DNA from 2 places in the Streptomyces sp. NPDC087215 genome. Region 2 is predicted to be linked to the other one. Evidence: riboswitches for the same ligand, from Rfam matches in the RefSeq annotation. Region 2 holds a riboswitch; the other holds the start of a gene.
The links. A riboswitch is a leader RNA that binds a small molecule or an ion and turns the genes downstream of it on or off. The one in region 2 is predicted to bind S-adenosylmethionine.

Region 1 (5,646 bases), on a different contig from region 2:
GGGTGTCGGCGGCGGAGATGGAGGCCGTGGAAGCGATCTGCTCCTTGGTCTCGACATCCTTCGCCTGCTCGAGCAGGGCGCCCGAGACGGCCTCGACGGCCTTCTCGATACCGCGCTTGAGGGCCATCGGGTTGGCACCGGCGGCCACGTTGCGCAGGCCCTCGCGGACGAGCGCCTGGGCGAGGACGGTGGCGGTGGTCGTACCGTCGCCGGCGACGTCGTCCGTCTTCTTGGCGACTTCCTTGACCAGCTCGGCGCCGATCTTCTCGTACGGGTCCTCGAGCTCGATCTCCTTGGCGATGGAGACACCATCGTTGGTGATCGTGGGGGCGCCCCACTTCTTCTCGAGGACGACGTTGCGGCCCTTGGGGCCGAGGGTGACCTTGACGGCGTCAGCGAGCTGGTTCATGCCGCGCTCGAGACCGCGCCGGGCCTCCTCGTCGAACGCGATGATCTTGGCCATGTGAAGTGGTCCTCCCGGACATGGGGTGGATAACGCTCCAGGACCGCGCCGACGCCCGCGACGGACGGCCTCCGCTGCTCCGCGTGGTTCCTTGCCCCACCCGGACGGCGACCTCGTCTGCCCGATCCTCGTAAGCACTCTCACCTACCGAGTGCTAACGCCAATGATTAGCACTCGACCTAGGAGAGTGCAAGCGACTCTCGATGATCGGGACATGGGGGAAGAGGCGCGGAAGGGGCGCGGAAGGGGTGCGCGAGGGGCCCCCGGAAGGGCGTGCGGGAGTACGCGAGGGGCGCGGGAAGAGGGGAAACGGGCGAGCGGCGAGCGGCGGGAGCCCCGAAGCGGAGGCGCGCGAGTCGTGAGGGGCGTACGGGGTGCACGGGCTGCGTGGCTGCCTGGCCGCCCGACCGCCTGACCGCCTGGCCGCCTGGCCGCCCGGCCGCGGGAACGCCCGGCGAGGGGGCGGGTTGCCCGGGGCGCCGGGCGGGAGCGCGGGCGGGCAGGTGTCCGGAGACGCCTGAGGGGGCCGCATCCCTTTTCAGGGATGCGGCCCCCTCGACGGCGTTGCGTCAGTGGCCGATCGCGCCGTGCTCAGACGGCGAGCTTGACCATGTCCGCCTGCGGACCCTTCTGGCCCTGCGAGATCTCGAACTCGACTCGCTGTCCTTCTTCGAGACTGCGGTAGCCATCCATCTGGATCGCGCTGTAGTGGACGAATACATCCGCACCACCGTCGACCGCGATGAAGCCGTAGCCCTTCTCCGCGTTGAACCACTTGACGGTGCCCTGAGCCATGCCTAACTCCCCTATTACTGGCCCTTGCGCGGGCCCGCACTTCACGGACCCGGGTCAGACCCTGCGCCGGAACGCGTCGACCGCGGCTGAATGTATCTGTCCAACTGCCCTCTGCAACAGGTCATTCGAGCGGGAATTCTGGGCGCGGCTGAAAGAAGAATTGGGGATATTCCCCTGACTTACGGGGCAACTCGGGCCCGGCAAAGCGCGCAGAAGGTACACAATGCGCACACACTTTGGCTGCTTCTTGTCGCGCAGGGACGCATTCTCATATGCGTCCGGCATGAGCAGCGGAGGGGACTTCCCCAACTCTACCGCGCTCAACCATATAGAATTGCCCCTTCCGCTTATTGTCGCGGAAGGGGCAATTCGAGAGAGATGGGGATCAGCAGCCGCCGGCGACGGCCGGGATGATCGAGACGCCCGCGCCCGCCGGGGTGGCGGTCTCCAGGCCCTGCTCGAAGCGCACGTCGTCGTCGTTCACGTAGACGTTGACGAAGCGGCGCAGCTTGCCCTGGTCGTCCAGGACGCGGGCGGCGATGCCCGTGTGGTTCTTCTCCAGGTCCGCGATGACCTCGGCGAGGGTCCCGCCCTCGGCCTGGACCTCGGAGAGCCCGCCCGTGTAGGTGCGGAGGATGGTGGGGATGCGGACGTTCACAGCCATGTCTTCGTGACCTTTCAGAGGGCCAGGCCGGCGTCGCGGAACGCGTCCAGGCTCGGGCGGATGGTGGTGGTCGCCTGGGAGGTGTCGGCCACCGCGTCCAGGGTCTTGAGCCCGTCACCGGTGTTGAGGACGACCGTGGTGAGGTTCGGGTCGATGAGCCCGTTCTCGACGAGCTTGCGCGTGACGCCGACGGTCACCCCGCCCGCGGTCTCGGCGAAGACGCCCTCGGTGCGGGCGAGGAGCCTGATCGCGTCCACCACCTGCTCGTCGTTCACGTCCTCCACGGCGCCGCCGGTGCGGCGGGCGATGTCGAGGACGTAGGGGCCGTCGGCCGGGTTGCCGATGGCGAGCGACTTGGCGATCGTGTTCGGCTTCTGCGGGCGGACCACGTCGTGACCGGCCTTGAAGGCGGCGGAGACCGGGGAGCAGCCCTCGGCCTGGGCGCCGAAGATCTTGTACGGCTTGTCCTCGACGAGGCCCAGCTTGATGAGCTCCTGGAGCCCCTTGTCGATCTTCGTGAGCTGGGAGCCGGAGGCGATCGGGATGACGAGCTGGTCGGGGATGACCCAGCCGAGCTGCTCGCAGATCTCGTACGCCAGCGTCTTGGAGCCCTCGCCGTAGTACGGGCGGAGGTTGACGTTGACGAAGCCCCAGCCCTCGCCGAGCGGGTCGCCGATGAGCTCCGAGCAGAAGCGGTTGACGTCGTCGTAGTTGCCCTCGATGGCGACGAGTTCACCGCCGTACACGGCGGCCATGACGACCTTGCCCTGCTCCAGGTCGTGCGGGATGAACACGCAGGAGCGGAAGCCCGCGCGGGCGGCGGCGGCGCCGACGGCCCCGGCCAGGTTGCCCGTGGAGGAGCAGGAGAGGGTGGTGAAGCCGAAGGCGCGGGCCGCTTCGATGGCCTGGGCGACGACCCGGTCCTTGAAGGAGTGGGTCGGGTTGCCCGAGTCGTCCTTGACGAAGAGCTTGCCGGGGGCGACGCCGATCTCGCGGGCGAGGTTGTCGGCCTGGACGAGCTTGGTCCAGCCGGGGTTCAGGTTGGGCTTGTCGGCGACGTCGGCGGGGACGGGCAGCAGAGGGGCGTAGCGCCAGATGTTGGCGGGGCCGGACTCGATCTGCTTGCGCAGTGCCTCGGGGTCACCGACGGGCAGGTCGTACGCCACTTCGAGCGGTCCGAAACACAGCTCGCAGGCGAAGATCGGGCCGAGTGCGAAGACTTCGCCGCATTCCCGACAGGAGAGCCCGGAAGCGGGACCGAGGTCGACGGTGGTGGCGGGGGTGACGGTCTGTACAGCCATGGAGGGGAGGCCCTTTCTCCTCATCTTTCCCATGACGAATTTTTCGCCATGAGACGGATTTGGCACCTTCCCGAGCCGGGGGCCTCGATGGAGGACGAGACGAACCGACTGGAGGGTTGCCGGGGCTTCAACGGGCCGTTTCCCTCTGCCCCTCTGGATGAGCGGTATTCGATTGTGAAGCGCGCTGGACTTTCGTTCCTGCGCTCCGACGCGGGCGGCACCCCGACGTGCATCGGGCATCCGCGTTGTTCAAGACTGTAACCGAAGGCCCGGACGCTTGGACCGGCCGTCCGTACCGCGAGATGGAGATCACGTGCTGGAAGAGGTGGAGCGTTGGCTGGACCGGCGGTCCTGGTCCCTGGCGGACCGGCCGCTGGATCAGGTCCTCGCCGCCAAGCGCTCGACACGGGTCAGCGTGGTGCTGCCCGCGCTGAACGAGGAGGCCACGGTCGGGGAGATCGTCTCCGTGATCCGGCGCGAGCTGATGTCGGAGGCGGTACCGCTGGTGGACGAACTGGTGGTGATCGACTCGGGTTCCACCGACCGCACGGCGGAGGTGGCGGCGGCGGCCGGGGCGCGGGTCGTCGCCCGGGACGCGGTGCTGCCCCGGATACCGGCCGTACCGGGCAAGGGCGAGGTCCTGTGGCGGTCACTGATGGTGACGAGCGGGGACGTGGTCTGCTTCGTGGACGCGGATCTGCGGGACTTCTCGGCGGACTTCGTGACGGGGATCGTGGGCCCGCTGCTCACCGATCCCGAGGTGTCCTTCGTGAAGGCGATGTACGACCGTCCGCTGGGTGACGCCCCCGGGCAGGGCGGCCGGGTGACGGAGCTGGTGGCGCGGCCGCTGCTGAACCTGCACTGGCCCGCGCTCGCCGGTTTCGTACAGCCGCTGGGCGGGGAGTACGCGGCCCGGCGCTCGCTCCTCGAACGGCTGCCCTTCCCGGTCGGTTACGGAGTGGAGCTGGGGCTGCTCGTGGACGCCCTGCACACGGTGGGCCTGGACGCGCTCGCGCAGGTGGACGTGGGGGTGCGCAAGCACCGGCACCAGGACGGGCAGGCGCTGGGCCGGATGGCGGCGGCGATCTACCGGACGGCGCAGCTGCGGCTCTCGCGGGGGCATCTGGTGCGGCCCCGGCTGACGCAGTTCGAGCGGGGAGCGGAGGGCTTCGAGCCCCGGACGTACGCGGTGGACACGGAGGAGCGACCGCCGATGGTGGAAATCACGGAGTACGCGAGCCGTCGCGTGGCGTAACGCCCCATGATGATGTGTTTTGCATACATTGCGCTTTCATGCGCTTCAGACACCACCACCTGGGCCGGGTGCTCGCGGTCATCGGGCTGACGGCGGGCTCGCTCGCCTCCACGGCGGCGGGACGGGCCGCCGCGGACGTGGTCGAGCCCTTCGGCAAGCGGTACGGGGCCTCGCTGTACGGCGACTTCACGACGCTCGGCAACACGGTCATGGACTGCCCGGCCGCGTCCGGGGCCCCGGCGGGCCCTGGAGGCCCCGGGGCCTCCGGCGGCCCGGGGGCATCGGCGACCCCTCACGGCCCTGCTTCCCCGGAAGGCCCTACCAGTCGCACTGGCCGCACTGATCACACAAGCCCCACTGCCACCACTGGCCACGCAAACCCCACTGCCACCACTGGTCGCACAAGCTCTACAAGCCCCATCAGCCCTGTCGGCCCCGAGGACCCCGCCGCCCGCTGTGCGACCGCCGCGCGCGGGCAGGGTCCCGACGGCGGCGACGCCTTCGTGATGCGGCGGACCGACGCGGCGGGCATCTCGCCCGGCTTCGGCTCCAGCTCCGGCCACGTGCGCATCCCGGCGGGCGCGGAGGTCGCGTACGCCGGGCTCTTCTGGGGCGGGAACGACGGCACGCACCGGGGCCCCGGCGGGGCCGACCTGAGGCGCTGCGACCTCGCGGGCGCGGACGTCACCCCCTCGCCCGGCACCCCGGCGACGACCGCCCCGGTGCTCCGGATCGGCTCGGGCCCGACGGTCCCGGTCTCGATCGACAGCATGACCGCGGACCCGGCGGACAGCGCGGGGGCGCACTTCTACACCGGCGGGTCGGACGTGACCGCCGCCTTCGCGGGCGTCTCCGGGACGGACGCGCGCGTGACGGTCGGGAACGTCTGGGCGGCGGACGGCAAGGGCTGCGCGGCGGGCTGGTCCCTGACCGTGGTCCACCGCTTCCCCGGCCCGGTCCCGGAACTCGCCCCGGTACGGCGGACGGTCTCCGTGTACGGCGGGCACGTCGTCCAGCGGCCCGACTCCCCCGCCACCACGGTCACCGTGGACGGCTTCCGGCGGGCGGCGGGACCGGTGCGGGCGGGCGTCGTCGCCTTCGACGGCGACCGGAACGCCCCCGGGGACGTCTTCCGCGTCGACGGCAGGACCGTCCCCGAGGGCCGTAC
Region 2 (5,646 bases):
CCTGGCCGATGCTGCTCTTCATGGCGGCGACCACCGCGATGGGGGTGGCCCTGGTCGAGTCCGGCGCGGCCGGCTGGCTGGTCGGCGGGCTGCCCGACGGCGTACCGCCGTGGGTGTTCCTCACCGTCGTCGTCGTGGTGAGCACCGCCGCCCATCTGGTGCTCCAGTCCCGCTCGGCCCGCTCCTCGGTCCTGGTGCCGCTGGTGGTGGCCGCCTCCGTCGGCGCCGGGGTCAACCCGGTGGCGGCGGCGCTCGCCTCCACCGCCGCGGCCGGTTTCTGCCAGACCCTGCCCGCCTCCGCGAAACCGGTGGCCCTCTTCGCCGACCTCCCGGACGGCGTCCCCACCTTCACCCCGCGTGACCTGCTGCGGCTCTCCGCCGTGCTCGCCCCGCTCAGCGCCGCCCTGGTGCTGCTCTTCGCCCTTGCCGTCTGGCCGCTGCTCGGCGTGCCCGTCCTCCTGGAGTCCCAGCCGTGAGTCTGCACATCACCGTCGCCCCCAGCGGTTTCAAGGAGTCCCTCTCCGCGCCGGAAGCCGCGCGAGCCATCGCCGAGGGACTGCGCCGGGTCCGGCCGGACGCCGTGATCGACCGGATACCCCTGGTCGACGGCGGGGAGGGAACCGCCAGGGCGCTGGCCGCCGCGACCGGCGGCAGCCTGCTGTCCCGGATCGCCACCGGCCCCCTCGGCCGCCCCGTCCCGACCCACTTCGCCCTGCTCGGCCGCTCCTCCGCGGTCGTCGAGATGGCCGCCGTCGCAGGGCTCTCCCTGGTCCCCGCCGACCGGCGCGACCCGGGCGCCACCACCACGTACGGGGTGGGCGAACTGATCCGCTCCGCCCTCGACGCCGGAGTGGGCCGCGTCCTGGTCGGCTGCGGCGACTCCGGCACCTCGGACGGCGGAGCGGGGGCCCTCCAGGCCCTCGGCGCCCGGCTCCTGGACGTCAACGGGGCCGAACTCCCGCTCGGGGGCGCCGCCCTGACACGGCTGCACCGGATCGACCCGACGGGCCTCGACCCCCGGCTCGCCCGCACCGAACTGCTGGTGGCCTGCAACCCGTACAACGTGCTGTGCGGCGAGCGGGGCGTGGCCCGGGTGTTCGGCCCGCAGAAGGGCGCCGGGCCCGAGCGGGTCGAGGAGCTGTCGACGGCGCTCGACCGCTGGGCCGCGCTCCTGGTCCGGGACCTGGGCGCGCCCGCCGCCATCGGTACGGCCCCGGGGTCGGGGGCCTCGGGCGGGCTCGGCGCGGGACTCGCCGCGCTGGGGGCCCGGCTGCTCCCCCGCTTCGACGTCCTGCTCGACCATGTGGACCTGGACGCCCGGCTGGCCCGCGCCGATCTGGTGATCACCGCGGAGGGCGCCCTGGACGGGCAGACCGTCCGGGGCAAGATCCCGGCGGAGGTGGCGCGCCGGGCGAAGGCCCACGGGGTGCCGGTGCTCGTGCTGGCGGGGACGCTCGGCCGGGGCGCCCACGAGGTGCGGGCGATCGGCGTCGACGCGTACGGCTCGATCCTGCCCGCCCCGATGGCCCTGCCGGAAGCACTGGACCGGGGCGCCGAGTTCCTCGCGGACGCGGCCGAGCGGGCGCTGCGGATGGTCCTGGTGGGAACCCGGCTGGCGGCCTGAGGCCCCGGCCGGGCTCCGGCGCGGCCGGGCCTGATCAGCCGGGACCCCGGTGGACCGGGACCGGGACCAGGCCGGCCGGGGCTCGGCTCAGCCGCGACGGGATGGGATGGGATGGGCCGGTGGGCGCCGGGGGGGCGGCAGGAGTCAGCCGCGGTCCGGGACGCAGCGGCCGTCCTCGGTGCGGTACTTCCACTGGGCGCCGTCGCGGACGAGCTGCTTCACCGCGCCGACGAACCGCTCGACGTGCTCGTCCGGCGTACCGGCGCCGAAGCTCACCCGGATGGCGTTGAGGGAGCGCTCGCCGGGCGCGGCCTCGGGGGCGCCGCACTCGCCCGGGTCCTGCGGGTCGCTGCCGAGCAGCGTGCGGACCAGCGGGTGGGCGCAGAACAGGCCGTCGCGGACGCCGATGCCGTACTCGGCGGAGAGCGCGGCGGCGAAGTGGGAGCTGTTCCAGCCCTCGACGACGAAGGAGATGACACCGACCCGGGGCGCGTCGTCGCCGAAGAGCGAGAGCACCCGCACCTCGGGGACCTCGGCGAGACCGGTGCGGACGGTGTCGATCAGGTGCCGCTCGCGGGCGACGAGGGAGTCGAAGCCCGCCTCGGTGAGCGCCTTGCAGGCGGAGGCGATGGAGTAGACGCCGATGACGTTCGGGGAGCCGGCCTCGTGCCGGGCGGCGGTGGTGTGCCACTCGACGTCCACGCCGCCGTCGGCGCGGCGGGCCACCTTGCGGGAGGCGCCGCCGCCCGCGAGGTAGGGCTCGGCGGCCTGGAGCCAGTCGGCGCGTCCGGCGAGGACGCCGGAGCCGAAGGGCGCGTACAGCTTGTGTCCGGAGAAGGCGATCCAGTCCACGTCGAGTTCGCGGACGGAGACCGGGTGGTGGGGTGCGAGCTGGGCGGCGTCGAGGACGATCCGGGCACCGTGCGCGTGGGCGGCGGCGGCCAGTTCCCGCACCGGCCACAGCTCGCCGGTGACGTTGGAGGCGCCGGTGACGCAGACCAGGGCGGGGCCGTGGGGGTCGCGGTCGGCGAGCGCGCGCTCCAGGGTCTCGACGGCCTGGGCGGGGGTGCGGGGGGCGCTCAGATAGGTGACGTGCCCGTCGCTCCAGGGCAGCAGCGAGGCGTGGTGCTCGGTCTCGAAGACGAAGACCTGGCAGTCCTCGGGGAGCACGGCGGCGAGCAGGTTCAGCGAGTCGGTGGTGGAGCGGGTGAAGACGACCTGGTCGTCGGTGCGGCAGCCGAGGAACTCGGCGACGGTGACGCGGCTGTTCTCGAAGAGGTCGGTGGAGAGCTGGGAGAGGTAGCCCGCGCCCCGGTGGACGCTGCCGTAGTAGGGGGCGTAGGCGGCTACGTCGTCCCAGACCCGCTGGAGGGCGGGGGCGCTGGCCGCGTAGTCGAGGGCCGCGTAGGTCACCTCGCCGCCGGTGACGAGCGGGACGGTGACGTCCCGGCCGAGGACCGGCAGCGGGGCGGCGCAGCAGGGGTCGGCGGACCCGTCGGCCGTGGTGGCGACGGCGGTCTCGGCGGCGACGGTCTCGACGGTGGCGACGGCGTCAGGGCGTGCGGACATGGCGGTATCTCCCGGCGGGCGGTGCTGAATGGCTTCGGTGGTCCCGTAAGCGGCCGCGGACGGCGGCGGGGTACGGGTGTGCGCCTCGGACGGCAGGGGTGCGCGTGGGTACGCGGAAGTGACCCGGTCCGGGGGTGAAGTGGGGGCGGACTCGCCCTATCGCATTCGCTTGCTCACGGAAAACGCTCCTCGAGAGACCAGGACCCCTGGTGTTCGAGGGGTCCGCGCTTGCCGTAGACCTCGCTGCCTACGGCCTGGTCATCACCCGGGGCACCCCGCCACGGACGGAGGGTTGCCGGACAGCAAGCCGGGGCCAAAACGCTGTCACTCGTGACCTGAGAAGCATCCTGCCACATGATCGACGAAGCGCAAGACCCCGGTCCGCATGGTGGACCGGGGCCGTGCGACGGAAGAGGCCGGGAGGGGCCGAAGGGGCGGGAGGCCACCCCCGGGCCCGCCCTGGGGCGGGTTTCGCCTAGGCGTTGCTGACGGTGACCCAGCGCTCCAGGGCCCGGCGGGCGGCGCCGGAGTCGATGGCCTCGGCGGCCCTCGCCATCCCCGCCGCGAGCTGCTCCGCCAGGGTGCCGCCGCCCGGCTCCAGGGCGGTCAGCGCCGCCGCCGAGTTGAGCAGTACGGCGTCCCGCACCGGTCCGGTCTCCCCCGCGAGCAGCCTGCGGGCCACGTCCGCGTTGTACGAGGCGTCGGCGCCGCGCAGTGCCTCCACGGGGACCAGGTCGATGCCGACGTCCCGGGGGTCGAAGGACTCCTCGCGGACCGTGCCGTCCCGGACCACCCAGACCCGTGAGGTGGCGGTGGTGGTCAGTTCGTCGAGTCCGTCGTCGCCCCGGAAGACCAGCGCGGAGGAGCCGCGCCCGGCGAGCACCCCGGCGATGATCGGGGCCATCCGGGCGTCGGCCACGCCGGTCGCCTGGGCCCCGACGCGGGCCGGGTTGGTGAGCGGGCCGAGGAAGTTGAAGACGGTCCGCACGCCGAGCTGGCCCCGGGCAGTGGCGACGTGCCGCAGCGACGGGTGGAACTTCACCGCGAAGCAGAAGGTGATGCCCGCCTCCTCGGCGACCTCGCTCACCCGGCGCGGGGTCAGCTCCAGGTTGACGCCGAGCTTCTCCAGGACGTCGGAGGCGCCGGAGGCGGAGGAGGCCGCCCGGTTGCCGTGCTTGACGACCTTGGCTCCGGTGCCCGCGACCACGATCGCCGACATGGTGGAGATGTTGACGGTCTTCGCGCCGTCGCCGCCGGTGCCGACGATGTCCACGGTGCGGCCGGGCACCTCGATGGTGTTGGCGTGCGCGTACATCGTGCGGACGAGGCCGGTGATCTCCTCGACGGTCTCGCCCTTGGCGCGCAGCGCGACCGCGAAGCCCGCGATCTGCACGTCGGTGGCCTCGCCGCTCATGATGCGGTCCATGGCCCAGGCGGAGTCCTCGGTGCTGAGGTCGCCGCCGTCGAGCAGGGTGTTCAGCACGGCCGGCCAGGAGCGGCCCGCCGACGTAGGTCCTCCAGCGGGGGTCGCAGCGCTCATGGCAGCTCCTGGTCAGTACGTCACGGATACGGGTGCGGGGTACGGAGTCACCCTATCGAGCCCGGGGGACGGCGAAGAGCCCCGTCCATCGAATGGACGGGGCTCTCACCGTGGCGACCTTCACATGGTCAGGTGTTCAGGTGATCAGTGGTGGCCGTGGCCGCTCTGGATCTCCTTGTACTCCTCGGCCGTGGGCTTGGCGATCTGGCTGTCGTCGCCGTAGTAGCCCTTGCTGAGCTTGACCCGGAGCTTCTCCAGACCGCTGACCTTGCGTGCGACACCGTTCTCGTCGACGGCCGGCGGCAGCTCGGCGGCCTCGTACTGCTCGTGCGCCGTGAGGCGGTACAGCTCGCCCTGGCTGAGCGGCTCGTGGACCTCGACGAACTCACCGTGCGGCAGGCGCTTGATGATGCCGGACTCGCGGCCGTGCAGCACCTTGTCCTTGTCCCGGCGCTGGAGGCCGAGGCAGATCCGCTTGGTGACGATGAACGCGATGACCGGACCGGCGAAGAAGAAGATCCGCACGAACCAGGTGATGGCGTTGATCGACAGGTGGAAGTGGGTCGCCCAGATGTCGTTTCCACCACCCACGAGCATGATCATGTACGCGGTGATCCAGGCGACGCCGAAGGCGGTGCGCGTCGGAGCGTTGCGCGGGCGCTGCGCGATGTGGTGCTCGCGCTTGTCGCCCGTGATCCAGGACTCGATGAACGGGTAGACCGCGATGGCCGCGAGGACCGCCGGGAAGATCGCCAGCGGGATCATCACACCGAGGACCAGCGTGTGGCCCCACAGGTTGATCTCCCAGCCCGGCATGACACGGATCAGACCCTCGGCGAAGCCCATGTACCAGTCGGGCTGCGCTCCGGTGCCGACCTGGTCGGGACGGTACGGGCCGATGGCCCAGATCGGG

Region 1: another riboswitch for S-adenosylmethionine. It lies ahead of thrC (threonine synthase); the one in region 2 lies ahead of ACIO92_RS07590 (aminotransferase class V-fold PLP-dependent enzyme).

What each region holds. Positions count from the first base shown of each region.
Region 1 is NZ_JBIUZD010000020.1:70,247-75,892, reverse strand. It holds gene groL (chaperonin GroEL) at 1-463, opposite strand, end outside; gene ACIO92_RS31665 (cold-shock protein) at 1,055-1,258, opposite strand; gene ACIO92_RS31660 (MoaD/ThiS family protein) at 1,644-1,922, opposite strand; gene thrC (threonine synthase) at 1,937-3,247, opposite strand; SAM riboswitch class I at 3,241-3,387, opposite strand; gene ACIO92_RS31650 (glucosyl-3-phosphoglycerate synthase) at 3,537-4,478, shown strand; gene ACIO92_RS31645 (hypothetical protein) at 4,985-5,646, shown strand, end outside.
Region 2 is NZ_JBIUZD010000002.1:664,704-670,349, reverse strand. It holds gene ACIO92_RS07600 (SLC13 family permease) at 1-476, shown strand, start outside; gene ACIO92_RS07595 (glycerate kinase) at 473-1,624, shown strand; gene ACIO92_RS07590 (aminotransferase class V-fold PLP-dependent enzyme) at 1,769-3,193, opposite strand; SAM riboswitch class IV at 3,413-3,529, opposite strand; gene trpD (anthranilate phosphoribosyltransferase) at 3,669-4,733, opposite strand; gene ACIO92_RS07580 (cytochrome bc complex cytochrome b subunit) at 4,878-5,646, opposite strand, start outside.